Regions from separate parts of the Actinocatenispora sera genome, predicted to be linked through region 1. Evidence: riboswitches for the same ligand, from Rfam matches in the RefSeq annotation. Region 1 holds a riboswitch; each other region holds the start of a gene.
The links. Region 1 has a riboswitch for S-adenosylmethionine ahead of Asera_RS31765 (GNAT family N-acetyltransferase). Riboswitches for the same ligand answer to the same signal wherever they lie in the genome.
Positions count from the first base shown of each region.

Region 2: another riboswitch for S-adenosylmethionine. It lies ahead of thrC (threonine synthase); the one in region 1 lies ahead of Asera_RS31765 (GNAT family N-acetyltransferase).
Region 3: another riboswitch for S-adenosylmethionine. It lies ahead of Asera_RS03655 (aminotransferase class V-fold PLP-dependent enzyme); the one in region 1 lies ahead of Asera_RS31765 (GNAT family N-acetyltransferase).

Region 1 is NZ_AP023354.1:6,757,317-6,765,101, forward strand. Features, by position in the region: gene Asera_RS31740 (GlxA family transcriptional regulator) at 1-415, shown strand, start outside; gene Asera_RS31745 (hypothetical protein) at 421-816, opposite strand; gene Asera_RS31750 (PadR family transcriptional regulator) at 1,018-1,383, shown strand; gene Asera_RS31755 (hypothetical protein) at 1,383-2,468, shown strand; gene Asera_RS31760 (DinB family protein) at 2,523-3,242, shown strand; partial or broken gene Asera_RS33455 (glyoxalase superfamily protein) at 3,323-3,970, opposite strand; SAM riboswitch class I at 4,109-4,208, shown strand; gene Asera_RS31765 (GNAT family N-acetyltransferase) at 4,217-4,861, shown strand; gene Asera_RS31770 (helix-turn-helix domain-containing protein) at 4,858-6,540, shown strand; gene Asera_RS31775 (GntR family transcriptional regulator) at 6,931-7,704, shown strand; gene Asera_RS33755 (adenosine deaminase family protein) at 7,710-7,785, opposite strand, start outside.
Region 2 is NZ_AP023354.1:475,836-483,620, reverse strand. Features, by position in the region: gene Asera_RS02205 (DMT family transporter) at 1-976, shown strand, start outside; SAM riboswitch class I at 1,114-1,239, shown strand; gene thrC (threonine synthase) at 1,251-2,522, shown strand; gene Asera_RS02195 (hypothetical protein) at 3,283-5,454, shown strand; gene Asera_RS02190 (S53 family peptidase) at 5,474-6,712, shown strand; gene Asera_RS02185 (GNAT family N-acetyltransferase) at 7,003-7,785, shown strand, end outside.
Region 3 is NZ_AP023354.1:793,809-801,593, reverse strand. Features, by position in the region: gene Asera_RS03665 (hypothetical protein) at 1-420, shown strand, start outside; gene Asera_RS03660 (hypothetical protein) at 324-1,112, shown strand; partial or broken gene Asera_RS03655 (aminotransferase class V-fold PLP-dependent enzyme) at 1,303-2,508, opposite strand; SAM riboswitch class IV at 2,640-2,757, opposite strand; gene Asera_RS03650 (PrsW family intramembrane metalloprotease) at 3,244-4,578, shown strand; gene Asera_RS03645 (epoxide hydrolase family protein) at 4,631-5,764, opposite strand; gene Asera_RS03640 (phosphodiesterase) at 5,766-6,575, opposite strand; gene Asera_RS03635 (helix-turn-helix transcriptional regulator) at 6,786-7,778, shown strand; gene Asera_RS03630 (endonuclease/exonuclease/phosphatase family protein) at 7,769-7,785, shown strand, end outside.

The DNA of each region.
Region 1 (7,785 bases):
GGTGGCCATGGGTATGGTCACCTACCTGCAGCGGCCGGGTAACCAGGCGCAGATGAGCGTGTTCACGTCCGCGCCGCGACCCGACCACGCCACGCTACGGCTGGTGATCGACCACGTGGTCGCGCATCCGGACGCCGACCTGAGCGTCCCGGCCATCGCCGCACACGCGGGCGTCAGCGCGCGCCAGCTGACCAGGCTGTTTCGCGAGCACGCCGGCGAGACCCCGGCCAGCGCGGTACGCCGGATGCGGCTGGAGATCGCGGCGCGGCTGGCCGCGACGACCGACCTGTCGCTGTCCCAGATCGCGCACCGGTGCGGCTTCCGGTCGGCCGAGACCCTGCGCCAGGCGTTCGCCGCCCGGTTCGGGGTCAGCCCGAGACGGTTCCGGTCCACCCAGGTGCGGTCACCGTCGTAGCCCGCTCAGGCCCGCTCCCCGGCCGTGACCGGGGCGCGGCGTGCCAGCGCGACCGCGAACGCGGCGGTGAACGCCAGGTGTACCACCAGGAAGATGCGCGCGAGGTCTCGTGCGTCTCCGGTCACCACGCCCACCACGTCGTTGGCGGCGACGACGCCGAACCCGACGAGGTTGGCCAGCAGGACCGTCCGGCGCAGCGCCGACGGCGATGTCGTACGGGACATCCAGTTCAGCACGGCGATGCCGAGCATCGGACCGCCGAGCAGCCGGAGCAGCGCGAGCAGCTCGGGTGAGGCGTCCTTCGGCACCGCGTCGACGCCGAACTGCGCCGGTACGAACAGCAGCGCCAGCCCGATCGCACCCAGGTAGACGGCGGCGGCGGTGAGCAGGTACTTGACCATGGCGACGTCCCCTCGTCTCGACGTGCTCACCATGATGCGGGCCGAGATCGGACATGGGGCATCTCGGCCGATCCCAGGCCGAAATCCTGGCGTTCCTGTCCCCGACGCTCCGCTTCCGACCTCGACGCGGTCACCAGCAGTGGCCGCCGCGGCCGCGGCGGATCTCTTGCGCTCGGTACTCTACCTATATAGAGTTTTCCTATGGCTCATCGGCGACTCTCTCCCCGCGCCGTGGCGGTCCTGCGGGCCCTCGCCGAGGATCCCGAGAGGTGGCGCTACGGGTACGACCTGTGCAACCAGCTCGGCGTGGCGGCCGGAACGATGTACCCGATCCTGATCCGGCTCGCCGACCGCGGGATGTTGGAGACGAGCTGGGAAACCGAGCGGGTGCCGGGCCGGCCCGCCCGACACCTGTACCGGCTCACCGGCGCCGGCCGGGCCCACGCCGCCTCGCTCGGGCCGGCACCTGCCGCCACCCCGGCGCCGCCGAAACCGGCGCCCGCCGCCACCCCGGCGCCGCCGAAACCGGCACGGTCGCCGCGACGACTGCGATGGGACGGCGCCTGATGCCCATTCTCCTGATACCCGCCGCCCTCCTGACGCTGGCACTCGTGTGGGCGCTGCGGGGCAGCGGCGACCTGCCGTCGCGCATCGTCGCGCTCGCGGCGAGGCGGCTGCCGGCACATCGGGCAGACTGGGGCCAGGCGATGATCGCCGAACTGACCGGGATACCCGGCCGGGGCCGGCGATGGAGGTTCGCCGCCGGCGTGCTGCGGGTGACGCTGTTTCCGCCGCATCGCCGGCCCGGCTGGGTGCTCGCGGGTGCGGCCGCAGGATTGGCCCTTGCCACCGGGGCGACCTGGGTCACCGCCTCGACCGTACCGACCCTGTCGGTCTTCGTTGCCGCGCTGGGCTTCTCGCTGTGTGCCGGTGCCGTCGTCATGGTGACGCGATCGCTGCGGCCGCGGCCTGCTGCGTCCCGTGTGGCGGTCAGCGTGGTCGCGCTCGCCGGTGTCGCGGCCACGGTGACCACCGTGGTCCGGGTCGCATCGGCCCACCCGGCCGCGACCGACGACCACAGCCGGTACGTCGTCTCGGTCCTGTTCGCCGTGATCCTCACCGGCTACCTTGCGGTCGCGGTCACGCCACGCCAGCTGGCCAACGGCGCGAACGCCGCGCTGTGGTGGGGGCTCGCCGGCGCGATGGCCAGCACTGCCGCCTGGACCATCCGCACGCTGACCGGATCTGCCGGTACCGGCGGGATGACGGAGTACCTGTCACCGGTCGCCGCCGCCGCGACGCTGGCTGTGTCGATCGGCGCCGCGACCACCACCCGGAACTGGCGGGCCGGCGCTCGGGCCGGGACGTTGACCGCGATCCTCGGCGCACCGCTCCACTTCACGATCGCGATGACCGCGCTGCTCGGCCAGCACCGCTACACCCTCACCAGCCCGTACGACGTCGCCGCCTTCCCCCACAGCGGCTACCCGGACGTCGCCAGTTATGTCCTCAGCGACGCCCTCGACGGCAACATCCTCGCCGGCCTCGTGCTCTACCCCGTCGTCCTGATCGCTCTCGCCAGCCTCGCCGCGCTGGCGAGCACCGGCCTGCGACAGCTCACGACCAGGAACTCCGCGCAACCCACCGGTTAGCCACCAGCACGTCGTGCGGCGGGTTTGTCGGTGGTCGGACCTAGCATGCGGAGCATGACGCGATACGTCGACGAGGACCTGAGCGGTGCGGAGTTCCGCGAGTGCGACCTGACCGGGGCACGCCTGATCGGCGTGGTCATGCAGGATGCGGTGATCGACGGGCTCGTCACCAACCTCGAGGTGAACGGTGTCGAGGTCACCGGGTACGTCGAGGCGGAGCTCGACCGGCGGCATCCGGTGCGAGTGCTGATCCGCTCGGAAGACCCCGCCGACCTGCGCGAGGCGGCGCGGCAGCTCCGCGCCGGCTGGACCGCCACGATCGGGCGCATCCGTCGCACGCCCGGCATCGAGCGCCGCAGCGTGAACGACGAGTGGTCGGCGGCGCAGACGCTGCGCCACCTGGTCTTCGTGCACGACTCCTGGTTCCGCCGCTGCTGCCTGGGCTCGACGGAGCCGTTCACGCCGATGGGCATCGGGCCGGACGTCGAGCCCTACCGTGATGCGCACGGGATCGACCGCTCGCTCGTTCCGGAACTCGACGAGATCGTGCGGGTGCGTGACGCGCAGGCCGCCGCACTCGAGGACTGGCTGGCCGAGGTCACCGCTGCGCAGCTCGCAGCGCCGGCGCCGGTGCCCGACGACGATGTTTGGCCGCCGTACGCCCGCGGCCGCTCGGTGCGGCAGTGCCTCGGCACGGTGCTCAACGAAACCTTCGAGCACCACGGCTTCTGCGTCCGCGACCTCGACCTGATCGAAGCACAGGACGCCGGGTAGCCCCCCACGGGGCCCTCGCGTGGACGGCGGGCGCTGCCGGCTCGCTCGGGGGCAGGGGTTCGGCGGGACGTGTGGAATACCAGCCGGTTGCCGAACGGATCAGGTATGTCGAGGTCGTCGCCCCAGGGTTGCGCGTCGAGCCCGATGCGCAGCGGGTACACCGGACTGTCGGCCAGTTCGCGTTGCAGCCGGCGCACGTCCGACACCGCGATACGCACCGCCGAACCCGGGGTCCCGTCGCCGTGGTGCTCGCTCAGATGCAGTACGCAGCCCTGCCGGGAGACCTGTTGGTACAGGGGCATTCCCGTCGCGAACCGGTGTTCCCAGTCCACCGTGAAGCCGAGGAACTCGACGTAGAACCGGCGCGCCTCGGCGCCGGGGAAGGCCCGCAGGATCGGTACGGTGACCGGGGCCGGGTCGGGGCGCCACGCTGCCGCACAGGTGTTCCAGTCGCGGTAGCCCAACTGCCCGGCGACGATCTCGAGCGCCTGGCTGTGCGGGATGTCGAACCCGAATGCACCGCGACGCTGGGCGGGTCGTACCGCAGGACGCCAGTGCGGGATCGACCCACGACGGGCTGCGGCGGTTTCGTCCCGCTGCTTCAACGGGACGGTGGAACGTGCGGTGCCCTCACGCCAGTCGGCCGGGGTGCCCGCAAACCGGCCGACCGGTGATGGAGGGACGTGGCTGCGGCTGATCGCGTGTCGGGTGACAGTGCGCGAGGCCACACGATATCGCGATGCCGTCCATATTCGTCTGGTCTACCATACAAAAAAAATGAGTCGCCGACCCGCGCCGACCCGCGCCGACCCGCGCCGACCCGCGCCGACCCGCGCCGTCGGGTGCCGCTGGTCAGCCGTTCAGACACGTCATCCAGAGGATCCGAGGGACCTGGCCCCGAGACGATCCGGCAACCTGCCACGGAATTCCGCAGCGGCAAGGTGCCAACGCCAGGAGCGATGAGAGAGGTGGCCATGCGTCCGTTCTTCGAGGTACCGCCGCTGGACGGCCACCTGGTTCGGCTCGAACCGCTGTCCGTCCGGCACGCGGCCGACCTGGCTGCTACCGCCGATGACGACCGCACCAGCTACGACTTCACGCTGGTGCCGCACGCCGACGAGGTCGCCGGCTACATCACCGCGCAGCATGAGCGGATGGCGCAGGGCCTGGTGCCGTTCGCGCAGGTCCGGCGCTCCGACGGACGCGCGGTGGGCTGCACCGCGTTCTGGGACCCCCGATACTGGCCCGGGCGCGAGGACTTGCGCGCCATCGAGATCGGCTTCACCTGGCTCGGTGCGGCGGCGCAGGGTTCCGGAATCAACGCCGAGGCGAAGCTGCTCCTGATGACGTACGCGTTCGAGACGCTGGCGGTGTCCCGGGTCGATCTGAAGACCGACGCTCGCAACACGCGGTCCCGCGCCGCGATCGCCGCTCTCGGGGCCACGTTCGAGGGGGTGTTACGCGGATGGTCGATGTCCTGGGCGCCAGGCGAAAGCGGCCAGCTGCGCGACTCCGCCATGTACTCGGTGCTCGCCGTGGAGTGGGGCGCGGTCAAGCAGGCACTGGCCGGCCGGGTCGACCGGCAGCGGTCCGCCGCTCGCGGCGGACGCCCGGCATGAGTGCGCGGCAGGCGGCCGGCGATCGGCATACCGGCCCGGCAGAAGTGGCGGCGACGGTTCGACCAGGGGACGAGGGGGCCGTCGGGAACGACGCCGGCCCGGAGCTGTCCAGTGAGCTTCGGGCCCTGGCGGCCGAGGCCGCGGCCGTCGACGGGGTCGCGCGCATCCTCGGCCGGCTGTCCCGTCGCCTCGACGGCACGGCGCTGCTGTGGGATCCGACCGGCGGGCCGAGCAGTGCGCGTCCGCAGCTGCCGCCGGGAATCCTGGCGAAGGTCGATGCGGTCTCCAGCGGCCGGTTGGGCGCGCTGTCGGTGTCGGCGGACGGACGTGAGCTGTCCGCCCTGCCGGTCACCGGGCGCCGGCCCCACCCGGTACTCGTCGTGCAGCGAAGTGCGCACCGGCGGCCGTTCACCGCCGCCGAGCGCGCCCTGATGTCCGCGGCGACGGTACCGCTGGGCCTTGCCCTGCGGGAGCGGGTGGTTCGGGACCGGGCGGCTCGGCTGGATCGGGTCGAGGCGCGCAACCGCGAGGCGGTGCTGTACCTCCTGCAGGCCGGTGCGACCTCGGGCGCGTGCCGGGCCGCGGCGGCGCTCGGTCTGCGGCTGTCGGAGACCATCCGGGTGCACCTGCTGGAATGCGCCGGGCGGTCGGTCGCCGAGGCCGTCCGCTGGTGCAACGACGTGGCTGCGGGGAGCGGGTGGGCGACGCGTTGCCCGGCGTACCGGCGGCAGATCGTGGTGGTGGCACAACCGGACGCCGATGATCTGGTCCGCGCGCTGCGCGAACGGGCCGGGGCCGATGCCTCCTTCCACGTCGGTACCAGCCACGCGGTGCCGGTCACGGACTTCGCCACCGCCTACCGGCATGCGTTCCACGCGCTGTGCGTTGCGCGGCATCGCCCCGGACGGTACGCGGAGTTCCGGAGCCGGGGCGAGCTGGCCGACATCCTCGCCGACGCGGGCGGGGCGTGGGCCACGCGGACGCTGGCACCGCTGCGGGCGCACCGGCCGGCACGCAGCCACGATCCCGACGCCGCGGAGCTGATCGACACGCTGACCTCGTGGCTGGTGCTGCGCAGCCGTGCGGCGCGACAGCTCGGACTGCATCGCAACACACTCGCATCGAGGCTGCGACTGATCGAGTCCATCCTGGGGGTGACGCTGTCCGACATCACCGTCCAGGCTCGGCTGCATCTCGCGATCCAGATGCAGGGGCCGTCGGGCGACCCCGAAGTGAGCCTCGTCGAGCTGCTGACCCGGCCCGAGGCGCAGCACTGGGCGGCCGAGCAGCGGGCGATGCTGCGGGGTTCGGACCCGCGGCTGGCGCACACCGTACGGACGTGGCTGCGGCACGGTGCGCTGATCACGTCGACCGCGGCCGCGCTGGGGGTGTCGCCCTCCGGGGTGCGCAAGCGCCTGGTCCGGGTCGAACAACTCCTGCAGCGCGCGGTGCTGGACGCCCCCACCGCGCAGTACGACCTCTGTCTCGCCCTGCTCTGCGCCCCCGACCCCGGCCCGCCCGCTGCCGCCGCATCCGCCCGGGCCGAACGGCCGTTGCAGCTCGGCGCGACACGGATCGGTCCCGCCGACCCCGCTTCCTCGGGCTGCTCCGCGAGGCCGAGCAGCACGCCACGGCCGCGGGTTTCGCACGCATCAGGCTCGGCACCCACGAGGTCCTGACCGAAGCGACGGCGCTGCACCGGTCGGCCGGGTACCGCGAGACCGCCTCGTACGGCGATGCCGCCCACACCCACCGCTGGTTCGGCAAGCGGCTCGACCCGCGAACCTCCGAGCCGTCCTGATCGGCGAGGCCGTCGTTGGTGACCGAGGGCCGTCGGAGCCGCCCGAGCACCTCGCCGGAACGCCAACCGCGGCGGGTCGATGGTCACGAGTGCAAGGTTGCACCCCGACGGCGCGGTCCGCTTCCGGTGCGCTCGTGCACCGATGCCACCAGCGCACGGAACCGGGCCGAACCGCGCGTCGCCGCACGACCGGCCCGGGCCGTACCCTGCAAGCGACGCGGCACCCAGCCGCGTTGCTCTGCTACGGAACGAAACGGAGATCCGCGTCGTGGTGCGTCCACCGGGGTCGGAGCGACCGCTCTACGTCCGCATCGCCATGTCGCTCAAGGCCCGGATCCTCGCGGGTACCTACCAGCCCGGAAGTCGGCTGCCGGCCGAGGAGCGGTTGACAGACAGCTTCCGCGCCAGCCGCAGCACCATCCGGCAGGCCATCGCCGATCTCCGCGCGACCGGGTATGTCACCAGTCGACAGGGATCGGGAACGTTCGTCGCCGACCCGTTGCCGATCGATCCGTTGTCGCCGCGCTCCGGCCCGGTGTACACCGGTTTCCTCGACGATCTGGACCACGAGGCCCACCATGTGCACGAGATCCACCGCACCCGTCGCGTCGTCGCCGCCGATGCGCGGCTCGCCGCGCAACTGCGGATCCCGGTCGGCAGCGGCGCGGTGCGCTTTCGGGGCGTCCGGGTGCGCGAGGGCAGGATCTACGGCGTCGCCGTCGACACGATCCCGGCCGAGATCGCCGGGCACATCGACGCTGCGGTACGCAAGCGCACCCCGACGATCGTGGATGCGTTGGAGGCGGTCGGATACCGCGGGCACGAGAGCCTGCAACGCGTCGAGCCGGTCGCGTTGGACGACGCCACGGCCAGGCTGTGCCAGCGGCGCGCGGGCGAACCGGCGCTGGCCATGACCGGGACCGGCTACGGCGTCGACGGCACACCCATCGACGCCTACACCCTCACGGTGGTCAGCGGGTACGGCATCGGGCTGCACCTGGTGCGCGCCAGCGAACCGAGGGCGGACGACCTCGCTCGGTAGCGCCACTACGCTGCGGCGAGCTCGGCTCGGATCCGCTCCTTGGTCCGGCCGTCTGCGTACGACGCGTCCAGCGCGTTGCGT
Region 2 (7,785 bases), 6.3 Mb from region 1:
CCTGATCGCCGCCGCGGTGCTCGCCGCGGTGCTCGCCGCCACCGCCGGCCGGCGCGCGTTCCGTACCGAGGGGCGGTTCGCGGAGATCGCGGTACTCGGCGTGGTCGGCATCGCCGGCTTCAACCTGCTCGTCAACATCGCCCTGGGCTACACCGCCCCGCAGAACGGCGCGCTCATGGTCGCGCTGACCCCGCTGCTCACCGTGCTGGTCCGGTGGGTACGCGATCGGGTCCGGCCCACGCTGCCCACCCTCGGCCTGATGCTGCTGGCGCTGGTCGGGGTCGGACTGGTCATCACGCACGGCCACCCGACCGACCTCGGGGCGATCGGCAGCGGCGACGCGATGGCGTTCCTCGGTGTGGTCGGCTGGGCGGTGTACACCCACGGTGCCAGCCGGTTCGCCAGCTGGGGCTCGCTGCGGTTCAGCACGCTGACCCAGATCGTCGGCGCCGCCGCGACCGTACTGGTCGCCCTCGTCGCCGACCTGACCGGCATCGGCCACCTGCCCGGCCCGGGTGCGCTCGGCGCCGACGCCTGGCAGCTCGGGTACATCGCGATCGCCTCCTCGGTCCTCGCGGTACTGGCCTGGAACGTGGCGATCCGCCGGCTCGGCGCGCCCAACGCCGCGCTGTTCATGAACCTGGTACCGGTGATCACGTTCGGCATCCAGATCGTCCGCGGGTACCGCCCGGTACCGGCCGAGATCGCCGGCGCCGCGCTGACCGTCGCCGCCCTGGTCGCCACGAACGTCCTGGCCCGTCGCGCCACCGCCCGGGCCACCACCGGCGTCCGCGCCGCGGCCGGCCCGGTCCCGGCCCAGCGCGAACCGCATGCGACGGCCGGCCCGGTCCCGGTCCAGCCCGTACCGGTTGCCACGGCCGGCCGGGTCCCGGCACAGCCCGTACCGGTCGGCGCCACCGGACGCGTCCTGACCGGGCCGGAGTGGACGTCGGCCGACGGGCTGTCGCCCCGCTGACCTCGCTGGCCGTCAGCCGGTGCCGCCGAGGGAGCGGCACCGGCTGACGGCATGGTCGATCTCACGTCCACGCAGTGGGACCACGGACGGAGACACCGGCGCGCCGATGGGTAAGCTGCGCGTACAACTTCACATGCACCTCATCCAGAGGGGCTGAGGGACCGGCCCGATGACGCCCCGGCAACCACCGCAGCTCGCGCTCGACGCGAGCCGGCAGGTGCCAATTCCGGCCCGCGACCAGACCGGCGCGGGAAAGATGAGCGAAAGGCTTCGCATGAGCGTGATCGCAGGTCCCTCCGACATCGCCGTCAACCCGGCTCGCGCGCTGGTCTGCCGCAACTGCGGGGCCGAATACCCGCTGATCGCGCAGAACGCCTGTTACGAGTGTTTCGCCCCGGTCGAGGTCGGCTACGACCAGGCCGCGCTGCGCGCCGTCACCCGCGCCGACATCGAGGCCGGCCCGCACAACATCTGGCGGTACGCGCCGCTGCTGCCCACCGGCCAGGACCCGGCCAGCCGCGTCACGGTCAACCCCGGCATGACCCCGCTGATCAAGGCGGACGCGCTCGCCGCCGAGCTCGGCCTCAGGACGCTGTGGGTCAAGGACGACTCGGCGAACCCCACCCACTCGTTCAAGGATCGGGTCGTCTCCGTCGCGCTGACCGCCGCGAAGGGGCTCGGCTTCACCCGGTTCGCCTGCGCCTCCACCGGCAACCTGGCCAACTCCGTCGCCGCGCACGGCGCCCGCGCCGGCGTGCCGAGCATCGTGTTCATCCCGTACGACCTGGAGCAGAACAAGGTCGTCACCAGCGCCGTCTACCAGGGCCAGGTCATCGCCATCGAAGGCTCGTACGACGACGTCAACCGGCTGTGCCAGGAACTCACCGAGACCGACGAGTTCGAAGAGACGGCGTTCGTCAACGTCAACGTCCGGCCGTACTACGCCGAAGGCTCCAAGACCCTCGGGTACGAGGTGGCCGAGCAGCTCGGCTGGCGGCTGCCGCAGCAGGTCGTGATCCCGATGGCGTCCGGCGAGCTGCTCACCAAGATCGACAAGGCGTTCAGCGAACTGGTCGAGATCGGCCTGGTGGACGACACGCCGTGGCGGGTGTTCGGCGCCCAGTCCGCCGGCTGCAACCCGATCGCCGCCGCGCTGCAGGCCGGTACCGACCAGATCAGCCCGGTCAAGCCCACCGGCATCGCCAAGTCGCTCAACATCGGCGACCCCGCCGCCGGGCCGTACGCGCTGGAGGCCGTGCGGCGCACCGGCGGCTGGATGGACTACGTCACCGACGACGAGATCCGCGACGGCATCCAGCTGCTCGCCCGTACCACCGGGGTGTTCGCCGAGACCGCCGGCGGGGTCACCGTCGCGGTGCTCAAGAAGCTCGTCGAGGCCGGCAAGCTCGACCGGGACGCCGAGACCGTCGTGTACAACACCGGCGAGGGCCTCAAGACCATCGACGCGGTGTCCACCCAGGTCGGCCCCACCCACACCGTCCGCCCCTCGCTCAAGGCCGCCCGCGAGGCCGGCCTGCTCGGCTGAAGCTGCTCCGGCCGGTCTGCTCGGCTGAAGCTGCTCCGGCCGCCCTGGGCGGCGGCCGGTCGGGTCGGGGCGGATTCCCCGCCGGTTCGGGTGCACCGGCCGGCGGGGAACATGCCGTACTCGCCGGTCATCGTTGCAGTGCGTAACCGCACTTGACGGCAGCGTCGCGAAGGTGGAACATATGCGACGCGGGAGGGCACCACACCTCCTGTCCTGCACGATTCGTCGAGCAGCGACACCCAAATCCTGCGCTTCGGCGCGGTCGACGTGGTGCCCCTCCCGCGCCAATCACGTGGCCACGCAGTGTGCGTGCCGACCGCGCACGCCTTGGCCGTCCGGCCTCCCGGCCGAGCCCCGGACCCCCGCGTTCCGAGTTGTCGGTCGTCCAGCGTGAGCACCCGGCCTGTGACGAAACCCTGGCCCGACATCAGCCACCACGCCGCGCTCGGCCGGATCGGCAACTCCTCGCCACCCGCCCGGCCGCTCCGCACTGTCCGGTTGATCAAGGTCTCGCAGCGTTGATCAAGGGATTGCGCCCCGGCGTCCAGCGGAAACGTGACCGGATCCCTTGATCAACTTCGGCATCCCTTGATCAACGGCGGCCGGTGCGGGTGGCGGCGGGTGTCGGTGGGGCGTGAAGGGTGGGGGCTCGCTGCGGCAAGTAAGGGTGATGGGCAGCGAACGGAAGGGGTGGCCGGTGCGGGAACCGGGGCGAGGCAGTCGAAGGCGGCGGGTACGGGTCCGGTCGGGTGCGGTGGCAATGCTGACCGTGCTGGGGCTGGTGATGACCGGGGGCGCGGCCCACGCCGACGGCGGCGGCAGGAGACCGGGCGGCGGGTCGGGCGGCGTGGCCGGCGGGGTGAGCGGTGCGGCTGCCGGTGCGCAGATCACGCTCGCGACCGGGCAGCGGGTGGGCGTCGGCCCCGGCGGAGTACTGACGGCGCATCCCACCGGGCTGTCCTGGAGTACCGGGAGCGACGGCGACCGGTACGCGATCCCGCCTGCGGCGGCACCGTACCTGGGGCGGCCGTTGGACCGGTCCCTGTTCGACGTGACCGAGCTGGCGAAACTCGGTGCTGGGAAACGGATCCCGGTACGGATGACGTTCGCCGCCGGGGTGACGCCGAGCGCTCCGCCCGGGGTCACCCTGACGACCGTCGACGGCGCCACCGCGGGCGGGTACCTGACCGCCGACTCGACCCGGACGTTCGGGGCCGCGGTGCGGGCGGCGATCGGCGCGGACGTGCGGGCCGGCCGGCCCGCCGGCAGCGGCGAGCTGGTGCCCGGGCTGACCGGGATGCGGCTGGCATCCGGTGCGTCGCGGCAGGTGTCGCCGCACTATGCGCAGGCGATCGTCGAGTTCCGGGCCACCGACCTGGCCGGCGCCGCGACCACGACCGGCGTGCACCTGGTGAACACCGACGACGCGCGGCGCGCCGACGTGTACGTATCGGTGGTCGACGGGATCGGTCGGGTAGCCGTGCCGGTCGGGCACTACAGCTTCACCGCGTCGTTCCGGGACTTCGACGAGCAGGGCGAGCAGACCGGGCTGCACTACGTCATCGGTGCCGACGTGACGGTCGACGCGGGCGACACGACGACGGTGCCGGTGGCCGAGACCGCGGCCACCGCCCGGGTCTCGGTGGCGACTCCGCGACCGAGCCTACCGGCGCAGGCGATCGTGCGGTTCGTCCGACAGGACGCGGTCGGCGGTGGCATCGAGGAGTTTCAGGGGGTCGCCGGCGACGACGTGCTGTACGTGTCGCCGCGGCCGGCGGCGCAGATCGGCCGGCTGCACTACGTGCTGCAGTTCTGCAGGCAGTCGCCGGCCGGTGTCGAGGCGTACCGCTACGACGTGGCGTTCGCGTTCGACCACATCCCCGCCGACGAGTCGTTGCGGGTCGAGCCGGCGCACCTGGCGACCGTGCACCAGCACTTCTTCGGCGATCCGGCGCAGGCCCGCGACACCGGGATGCTCTACAGCGGCGCGTACGACGACGTGCTCGCGCACACGCCGACGATGCTCAACCCGTCTCCGGTGCAGCAGATGCCGGGCGAGGTGACCGACTACGTCGGTACCGCGGACGGTGGTGGGTGGATCCAGGCCATCGTGAACGGCAACGGGCTGCCGTTCTGGGGCCAGCCGCGCCGTTACCTGGCCGGCCACGAGTACGACGTGGACTGGGGTCGCGGGCCGCTGGTGCCCGGGGTCGGCCAGTACCCGGAGCCTGCCGGCTGCGTGGCCTGCCTCGCCGGCGACACGTTCGACGTCGGGCTGCAGGCGGCGGTGGACAGCGACGGGCACGTCACCGGCTTCATGCCGCGAGGTGTCGACACCAGATTCCGCCTGTACCGCAACGGAACGCTGCTGGCCGACCGGCCGATGCCGTACCTGGACGCCCAGTTCACCGCGGATCCGGCCGAGTCGGCCGACTTCCGGATGCGGTACGAGGTGGATCGGACCGGAGTGGCCACGGTCAGCCAGGCGACCAGGTCGGTCACCGTCCTGACGTTCCGGTACGCGCCGTCGACCGCGGTCGCGATGCCGGCGCCGGGCAGCTGCGCCGGGCAGTCCGCGGACACGCCGTGCCGCGTGCTGCCGGTGCTGTCCGCGAGCTACCGGCTGGCGGTGGACGCCCACAACACCAGCGATCTGGCCACCCAGACGATGCAGCTGCGGGTCGGCCACCAGCGGTACGGGAAGTTCGGCAGTACGGCGCCGATCACCTCGGTGCGGGTCGAGGTGTCCACCGACGACGGCTCCAGCTGGCAGCCGGCGCGGGTGGTCGGCACGCACGGCCGGTACCAGGTCTCGTGGGCCAACCCCGCCGCGGCGCGCGGCAGCTCGCCGAGCCTGCGGCTGACCGCGACCGACGCACTCGGCGGCACGCTGACCCAGACCATCACCGCCGCCTACACGATCGCCGGCTGAGCGGGTACGGAGGGAAACGATGAGAGTACGAACGTTCGCGCTGGCCGCGGCCGCGGCATTGGCGGTGGCCGGGCTGTCCGCACCGGCACACGCCGGCACGACCGCAACACCCGGCGCGCCCACGGGCCTGTCGGTACGCGACGTCTGTGGCCGGCCGGCGCCGGGGGACCTGCGCTGCTTCGCCCAGCTGCGTACCGATCTGCCGCACGGAACCGCGAGCCCGGGCGGCACCGCGCCCGGGCGCCGCGGTGCCGCGTCCGATGGCACCGACGCGAAGCCGGCCGGGTTCGGACCGGCCGAGCTTCGGTCGGCGTACGGGCTGCCGGACGCCGGTGGCGCCGACCAGACGGTGGCGATCATCGACGCCGGCAGCACGCCGAATCTCGCCGCGGACCTCGCCGTCTACCGGCAGACGTACGGGCTGCCGCCGTGCACCGTCGACGATGGCTGCCTGCGGGTGGTCAACCAGGCCGGCGAGGCAGCTCCGCTACCCGGCGACCAGGGGTGGGGCCCGGAGATCTCGTTGGACGTGGACATGGTGTCCGCCGCCTGCTCCGCGTGCCGGATCCTCGTGGTGGCGGCGGATTCCGCGGCACCGGACGACCTGGCCGCGGCGGTCGATACGGCCGCGGCGCTCGGCGCGACCGAGATCTCCAACAGCTACGGCGGTGAGGAGTACAGCGGGACCGGCCGGCTGGCGGCACATTACCGGCATCCCGGCGTCGCGATCGTCGCCTCCTCCGGCGACTACGGGTACCAGATCCCGCAGGTACCGGCGGCCTACGACAGCGTGGTCGCGATCGGCGGTACCAGTCTGTCCACAGTGGATGGAAAGTGGACCGAGTCGGCGTGGTCCGGCGCGGGTAGCGGCTGCTCGGCCTGGACCGCGAAGCCCGGCTGGCAGCACGACCCGAACTGCCCCGGCCGGACGGTCGCCGACATTTCCGCGGTAGCCGACCCGGCGACCGGCGTGGCGGTGTACGACTCGGCCGACGGGCTCGACTGGGCGGTCGCCGGCGGTACCAGCGCATCCGCGCCGCTGATCGCCGGGGTCATCGCGCTGGCCGGCCACCCCGAACTGTTCGATGACGCCAGCTACCTGTACGAGCACGCCGGCGCGCTGCGCGACGTGGTCGGCGGTAGCAACGCCAGCGAGGCGCTCGACTGCGGCGGCGACTACCTGTGCACAGGTGTCGCCGGCTACGACGGCCCGACGGGCCTCGGCTCGCCGTCCGGCCTCGATGGGTTCGGTGGCTAGCCGCCGGCACCCCCGCACCCGGACCCGGTCGGTGCGGGGGTTCGGTGGCTAGCCGCCGGCACCCCCGCACCCGGACCCGGTCGGTGCGCCGACCGGGCCGGGCGCGGCCCGGCCCCTGCCGGCCTGCGGGCCGCGCTCTACCGCGCGCTGACGCTGCTGCCCCCAGCAGGTGGCAAACCTGGACGGGTGACGCGGTACCGCGCTCGGGGGCTCTCCTGGCGGTCGGCCCGGTGCGGGCCGGGGAGCGGAATTCGGTCGCGGCGGGCGACCGGCGATCGCATCCTGAACGGATGGAGATTCGTGAGTTCCGGTCCGGGACCGACGTCGATGGCTGGCTCGACGTGCAGCGTCTGGCCACGGTGGTCGACGCTCCCGGGATGCCGGACGGATCCCGGGAGGAACTGCTCGGGCAGCTTCGGATGCCGTGGCCCGGACACCGGACGGTGCGCCGGGTCGCCGAGCGCGACGGGCGGATCGACGGCATCCTCTTCGTCGACCTGCCGTTGCTGGACAACCTGGAGAACGCCGAGGTCGAGCTGATCGTGCGGCCCGACGTGCGGCGACAGGGCGTCGGCACCGCGCTGTACCGCGAGCTGCGCGAGGTGCTGCGGGCCGAGGGCCGGAGCCGGCTGCTGGCGGAGTCGGTCCGCGGGCTGCCGGACGGCCCGCCGCGGCCGGACCCCGGTACGCCGTTCGCCACCGCGATGGGTGCCAGCCGGGCGCAGACCGAGGCCCGGCGCGTCCTCGACGTCACCACGCTGTCGGCGGACGCGCTCGCCGCGCAGGCCGCCGAGTACCGTGCGCTCGCCGGCGCCGGCTACACGGTGCACACCTGGCGCGGGCCGACACCGGACGAGCTGGTCGCCGGCCGGGCCGCACTGAGCAGCAGGTTCATGGGCGAGATTCCGCTGGGCGACGTCGAGTGGGAGCCGGAGAACATCGACGTCGCGCAGGTACGGGACGGCGAGCGGGCGGCCGCCGTGCGGGGGCGTCGCAGCTACCACACGATGGTGCGGCACGAACCGACCGGCGAGGTGGTCGCGTGGAGCGAGCTTCTCGGCCTGGGCGGCCGG
Region 3 (7,785 bases), 6.0 Mb from region 1:
GACGGGGTGGCGGCGATGGCCAGTACGGATCCCGGCCGGGCGGCGCGCCTGCTTCGTGCCGGGTTCGCCCGCCTCGACGAGTGGGCCGAGCCGACCGACAGCGAGGATCTGCCGCAGTACCGCGCCCTCGCACTGGCCCGCCTGCGCGACATGCCCGGCGATGCCGAGATCGGCGCCGGAGAATTGACGGGTACGGGCGATCGGGAAACACCGGCGGGCAGCTCCTCCGGCGGCGCCGCCCCGGTGCCGCGGACGGCGCCCCCGGCACGGAGGCACCCGGTGCGGACCCGGTCAACGCGCTCGACGGGTTGCTGGAGGAGGACGTGGTCGGCCCGGCAGTGGAGGGGTTCCTGGCTTCGGCCGAGGCCACGGCGCTCACCGGGCATGCGCCGGCCGCGGTGGCCGCCGCGGCGCGGGTGATCGCCGAGTTCGGCGCGGACGAGGACGAGCGCCCGCTGCGGATCGGGCCGGGCCGGCTCGGCCGGCTGCTGCACGGCGGCGTCGACGCCGACGACCTCGACGATCCGGCGCTCGTCGCGTTCCCGGCGGTCGTCGTCGCCTGGACCCGGTACACCGCGCGGCTCGCCGAGCTGCCGCCTGCCGCCGTCGAGGACGTGACCGCGATCGCCACCGAGTGCGGCGAGCACGTCGGCGAGGAGCACGAGGAGCTGTCCGACGACGAGCTGGCCGAACTGCTCGACCGGTACGTACCGGAGCTGGACGGCGCCGACCTCGACCCGGCGGAGGCGGCGGCGGTTTTGGAGCGCCGGCTGTTCGCGGTGCCGGCGACCGTCGTCGAGCTCGACGGCGAGGAGCTGGACCTGGACCCGTCCGATCCGGACGACCGGCGGCTGCTGATCGTTGCCGAGCACGGCAGCGACCCGGACGACAGCGACCCGCACGTCACCCTGCACGAGATCGTCGCCGAGCAGCTCTGGCGCGACGAACCGCCGCAGGCCTGGCAGGCCGCCCGCCGGCTGCTCGACGCCGGCGCGGACCGGGCGGACATCCTGCACGTACTGGGCGAGATCGCGGCGCGGCACGTCCGGCCGGCCGGCGCGGAGTACGCCGACGCCGCGCACGCCGCGGAACTCGACGCCCTGGGCCGCTGACCCGCCGCCGCCGGACCCGAGTGGTTGATCAAGGGATCGGGACAGCGCGTCCAGGCACGTTGTGTACAGATCCCTTGATCAACTCGGCCGGGACGGGCGGCGGCCGGGGTCAGGTCGTGGGGCGAGGGTCGGGGGTGGGGGCCGGGCGGCCGTCCAGGCGCTCGTACGTCCACTGTGGACCGTCACCGGCCAGCCGGCGGACGGCGGCGACCAGCCGGTCGACGTGCTCGGTGGTGGTACCCAGGCCGATGCTCGCCCGTACCGCCGTGCCCGGCAGCTCGCCGCCGGCGTGCCGGAGCAGCCGCCGGGTCAGCGGGTGCGCGCAGAACATCCCGTCCCGTACCCCGATCCCGTATTCGGCCGACAGCGCCGCGGCGAGCACGTCGGAGTCCAGGCCGCGTACCGCGAAGGCGGCGATGCCGACCCGCGGGGTGCCGGCGTCGAACAGGGTGAGCACCGCGACGCCGTCGATGCCGGACAGGCCGGCGTGCAGCCGTTCGGTCAGCCGCCGCTCGCGGTCGATCGCCGCGTCCCGGTCCCCGGTCCGCAGCGCCTCGCACACCGCGCCGAGCGCGACCGCGCCGAGCACGTTCGGGCTGCCGGCCTCGTGCCGGGCCGGGCCGGTCGACCAGCGCACGTCGTTCGTCGCGTCGCCGACCAGCGCGGTCGCCCCGCCACCGGCCAGGTACGGCGGGGCCGCGTCGAGCCAGTCCGTCCGGCCGGCGAGCACCCCGGCGCCGAACGGCGCGTACAGCTTGTGGCCGGACAGCGCGAGGTAGTCGGCGTCGGCGGCGGCGACGTCGACCGGACGGTGCGGCGCCAGCTGCGCGGCGTCCACGAAGATCCGCGCCCCGTACCGGTGTGCCGCCGCGGCCAGCTCGGCGATCGGCCAGATCTCCCCGGTGACGTTCGACGCGCCGGTCACCGCGAGCAGTACCGGCCCCGGCGCGTCCTCGCCGCGCCGCAGCTCGCGCAGTGCCGCGTGCACCGCCCGTACCGCGTCGGCCGGGCTGTCCGGGATCGGCAGCCGCACCGCGCGGCGCCACGGCAGCAGCGTCGCGTGGTGCTCGGAGTCGAACACCAGCACCGTCGCCTCCGCCGGCAGCGCGTGCGCCAGCAGGTTCGTCGCGTCGGTGGTGTTGCGGGTGAAGATCACCGCGTCGTCGTCCCGGCAGCCGAGGAACCGCGCCACCTGCTCGCGCGCCCGCTCGTACCGGGTGGTGCACAGCTGTGACGGCAGGCCCGCGCCGCGGTGCACGCTCGCGTACCGGGGGAGCAGGTCGGTGATCGCCTCGACCGCCACCCGGGCCGCCGGCGCGCTCGCCGCGTAGTCGAAGTTCGCGTAGCCGACGGTGCCGCCGGTCACCAGCGGTACCTGCAGGTTCGCGTCGGCCAGTGCGAGCGGTTCGGGCTGCCGGGGTACCGGTACCAGGCGTGGCCGGCGCGATGCGGGCGCGGGCGGGACGATGTCGACAGGCAGGGACACAACACACCTCCGGGAGGCCAGGGACCCCACCGGTGACGTGCGGTCCGCGCTTGCCCGTCGCCGTGCGGCGCGCGGGCCCGGTCTTCACCCGGGGCACCCCACCGCGGAAGCGAGGGTTGCCGGCCAGCAAGCCGGGGCTTGACGCTGGCACTCGTGACCTGCGGAGCAGCATAGCCACACTAGGCTGGCGCCATGGCAGACCTCCCGCCCTCTGGGACGCCCGGCACACCGGACCCGGCGCGGCAGCCGTCCGACGGCGCGCCGCGACCCGGCGACGGCTCACCGTGGGCCCGTCCCGCCGAACACTCGACGCCGGCCGACGCCGGTCGGGACGGTGCACCGGGTCCGGCCGGCCAGCCCGGGGCGGACCGCACCACGGAGCCGGTCGACACACCCGGGTGGCGGCCACCTTCGACCCCACCAACCTCCGGCGCACCGACCTCGGGGGCACCGGACGCCGCGCGCGGCGGCCCGGCGGTCGCGCCGGGCGGACACCCGAGCGCCGGACCTGGCGGACACCCGAGCGCCGGACCGGGCGGGCAGCCGACCGTGGGGCCGGGCGGGAACCCGAGCGTGGGACCCGCCGGGCGGGCGGCGGTCCCGCCGGGCGGGCCGCCGAGCGCCGGGCCGGGCGGGCAGCCGATCGTGGGGACCGGCGGGCACCCGTTCGGGCCGCCGGTGGTGGCGGTGCTGGACGCCCCGAAGCGTGGCCGGTTCGACTGGGTACGGCTCTGGAAGATGACCGGCGTGATCGCGCCGATCGTGGTCGGCGCGCTGGTGCTGATCCTCGCCGTGGGTACCAACATCGGGCCGAAGGCGTTCGCGATCGGGCTGGCCGTGGCCGTCATCCCGGTTCCGTTCCTGGTCGGCTGCTTCCTGTGGCTGGACCGGTACGAACCGGAGCCGTGGAAGTACCTCGCGTTCGTGTTCGGCTGGGGCGCCTGCGTCGCCACCTCGGCGGCGCTCGGCGTGAACACGCTCGGGTCGTACCTGTTCGAGCAGGCCGGGATGTCCGGCAACGCCGACGCCGTGCTCGTCGCGCCGTTCATCGAGGAGACGATGAAGGCGCTCGGCCCGGTACTGCTGCTGTACTTCTTCCATCGCAAGAAGCGGCAGCCGATCAATGTGGTCGACGGGATCATCTACTTCGGCCTGTCCGCGACCGGGTTCGCGATGGCGGAGAACATCCTCTACCTCGGCGGCATCTACGTGACCGGTTCGAAGGAGGGCGGCGCGGTCACCGGCGCGCTGATGGTGGTGATGCTGTTCGTGGTGCGGATCGGCATCTCCGGCTTCGCGCACCCGCTGTTCACCTCGATGACCGGCATCGGCTTCGGTCTCGCCGCCCGGGCCCGGGACAGGCGGGTGCGCTACCTCGCGCCGCTGGCCGGCTGGTTCGCCGCGATGAGCCTGCACTCCACCTGGAACCTCATCTCCACGCTCGGGCCGCAGGCGCTGCTCACCGGGTACGCCGTGGTGATGGCGCCGATCTTCTTCGCCGCGGTGGGTGTCGCGCTGTGGGCGCGCGGCCGGCAGGGGCGGCAGATGGCCCGGATGCTCCGCCCGTACGTACCGGCCGGGTGGCTGTCGCCGCCGGAGCTGGCGGCGCTGGCCACGATGACCCGGCGGATGGCGGCCCGGCGCTGGGCGAAGCGGGTCGCCGGGCCGCAGGGCGCCCGGGCGATGGAGGAGTACCAGTTCGCGCTGTCCACGCTGGCGCTCGCCCGGGACTCGGCGCTGGCCGGCTTCGGCGCCGACACGTTCGCCGAGCGGGAACGCGAGCTGCTGACCAAGGCGATCGGGCTGCGCCAGGTCTTCACCGGCCGGGACCGGACCGTACCGCCGGCGTTCTGGGACGGGGTGAACTACCACATCCGGTTCCCCGACGGCACGGTCCGCCAGCTCCCCCCGCCGCAGCGCCCGGTCGTCCCGGTGCCGGTGCTCACCGGCTACCCCCATCCCGGCCAGGGCTGGTGGTGACCGGCACCGCACCGAGCGCCGGGCGGCCGGGCGGCCGGGACCTGCGGAGCCGTCAGCGGCGGCCGCGGAAGAAGGCGGCCAGGTCGGCGGCGAGCAGCGCCGGCTCCTCGTACGCGGCGAAGTGGCCGCCGCGCGGCATCTCGGTGTACCGCTCGACCCGGTAGACGCGCTCGGCCCAGCGGCGCGGCGGGCGGCTCAGATCGGCGGGGAACACCGCCACCGCGGTCGGCACCTCGACCCGGCGGACCGGCGGGACCAGGCCGCGGCCGAACTCGTGGTACGGCCGGAACGACGACGAGATCGCGTTGCCGTACCAGTAGAGCGAGGCCTGGGTGAGCACGAAGTCGTCGTCGAACCGGCTGGCGAGTTCGCCGTGGCTGTCGCTCCAGGCCCGGTACTTCTCCACGATCCAGGCGAGCAGCCCGACCGGCGAGTCGGCCAGCGCGGGTGCGAGCGACATCGGCCGGGTCTGCTGTTCGTGCTGGTAGCCGCCTTCCGTCGCGGTCCACCGCGCGACCGACGCCAGGTACTCGCGCTCGTCTGGATCGAGGTCGTCGTCGGCCACCCCGGTCGGCGGCGACACCGCGAGCAGGTGGATCCCGACAACCGACTCCGGGTACGCCTCGCCGAGCCGGGACGTGACCCCGGCGCCGAGGTCGCCACCGTGCGCGCCGTACCGGCCGAAGCCGAGCTCGTCGTGCATCAGCCGGTGCCACAGCTCGTGCGTCGGCAGGTCGGACGGGAACGTCGGGCGCGGCGCCGAGAACGGGAAGCCGGGCAGCGCCGGCACGATCACCGTGTACGCGTCCGCCGCGCTGCCACCGTGCTCGCTCGGCGCCGACAGCCGGCGGGCCAGCTCGACCAGCTCCAGCACGGTGCTCGGCCAGCCGTGCGTCAGCATCAGCGGCAACGCGTCCGGGCGTTCGGCGTCGAAGCGCAGGTAGTGCACGTCGGCGCCGGCGATGTCGGTGACGAATCCGGGCAGCTCGTTGATCGCCGCCTCCCGCGCCCGCCAGTCGTACCCGTCGGCCCAGCGATCGGCGAGGCGCCGCAGCTCGGCCGGATCGGTACCCGCCGTCCAGCCGGCACCGGGCACCGGCGTCGCCCACCGGGTACCGCGAACCCGTCGGCGCAGCTCGTCGAGCTCCGCGTCCGGCACCCGGAGTACGAACCGCCGGGATCCCATCTCAGTAGCCCTGTACCGGTGCGGCGGCGTGGCTGACCTGGACCAGGTGGGTGACGCAGGTGTCCCCGGTCAGGTCGTGCAGCAGGAACCCGGTGGGCTCGTGCACGTATCCGAACGGGGCCTCGGAGCGGGTGCACAGGTCGATCTGCCGGTACGTGCTGGGGGCCACCGAGAGGGTGGAACCGGCGAAGTTGGCGCTCACCGTACGGTGCAGGTGGCCGGCGAGGACCCGGACCACGTTGCGGTGCCGGGCGATCACCTCGGCGAAGTCGGGCCCGTCGGTGAGCCGGATGCCGTCCATGAACGGGATGCCGACCTCGATCGGCGGGTGGTGCAGGCAGACGAACGCCGGCAACTCCGGCCGCCGGGCCAACTCACTGTCCAAAAAGGACAGCTGGGCCGCGCCCAGGGTACCGGCGGCGGTGCCGTCCACCTGCGAGTCGAGCACCACGATGGTCGCCTCGGGGTAGTCGACGGAGTAGCTCGCCCGGTCCGGCCCGCCGCCGACCCGCCCACCGCGACCGTCCGACGCCGCAGCCGCGTCCGGCCCGAACTCGGCGACCAGGTTCGCGGTCAGGTCGTGGTTGCCGGCCACCAGGTGTACCGGCAGCCGGAACCGGCCGAGCACCTCGCGCAGCGCCGCGTACTCCTCCGGCCGGCCGTGGTCGGTCAGGTCGCCGGTGATCACCACGCAGTCGGGCGCCGGTTCCAGGGTGAGCACCCGGCCGAGTGCCCGGTACAGCCCGGTCGCGGGTTCGGCGGCCAGCGGGCCGGTGGTGATGTGCGGGTCGGACAGATGGGCGATGAGCACGCGTACCTCCCGGAGACGGGGATCTTGGCAACCAAGCATGCCGCACCGGCCCCACCGGCATCCCGCCCGCGCAGCCGCCCCGACGATCGTCGGGATCCGTCCCGGGCTGCCAGGTACGACGGGTGCCGGCCCCCCGCTCGACGCGGGCGGCGGTCGGGCCGGGGCGAGCGACGGCGGGAAAGTGTCGGTCCGAGTGGCTACCGTGTTGCGGTGCGTGCGGCCAGGCTGATCTCGTTGTTGCTGCTGGTGCAGTCCCGCGGCCGGATGACGGCACCGCGACTCGCGGCCGAGCTGGGCGTCTCCGAGCGCACCGTCTACCGCGACGTGCGGGCGCTGTCGGAGTCGGGCGTGCCGATCTACGCGGAGCAGGGCGGCCGCGGTGGCTATTCGCTGGTCGACGGCTACCGCACCCGGCTGACCGGACTGACCCGGGAGGAGGCCGAGGCGCTGTTCCTGTCCGGCGCGCCGGCCCCGGCCCAGGCGCTCGGGCTGTCCGACGCGCTGTCCGCGGCCCGGCTGAAGGTGCTGGCGGCGCTGCCGGCCGAGCTGTCCGACGTGTCGAGCCGGGTCGGCGCCCGGTTCTTCGTGGACGCGCCGGGCTGGTTCCAGCCGGTGCGCGCGACGCCGGAACTGTCGGCGGTGGCCGACGCGGTGTGGGCCGACCGGCTGCTCGCGGTGCGCTACCGGCGCCGGGACAAGACGGTGCGCCGGGTGCTGGAGCCGTACGGCTTGGTGCTCAAGCAGTCCGTGTGGTACCTGGCGGCCCGGGTCGACGGCGCGCTGCGGATCTACCGGGTCGACCGGTTCGAGGAGGTGGCCGAGACCGGTGCGGGGTTCGTCCGCGACCCGGAGTTCGACCTGGCCGCCAGCTGGGCGCAGCGGTCCGCCGAGTTCGAGCGGCAGATGCTCGCCGAGACCGCGGTGATCCGGCTGACCCCGGCGGGCGCCCGCGGGCTGCGGCACGCGGTCGGCGCGCTGGCCGCCGCCGAGGCGCTGGCCACCGCCGAATCCGACCCCGACGGCACGCTCACCGCCCGGCTGCCGATCGAGAGCGTGGACATCGCGCACCGCGACCTGCTGCGGCTGGGCGCCGAGGTGGAGGTGCTCGCGCCGGCCGCGCTGCGGGACCGGTTCGCCGAGACCGCGCGAATGCTCGCCAAACGATACGGAGTGGACGCGGTAGCCTCCGGCTCATGCGCCTGACGGGCAT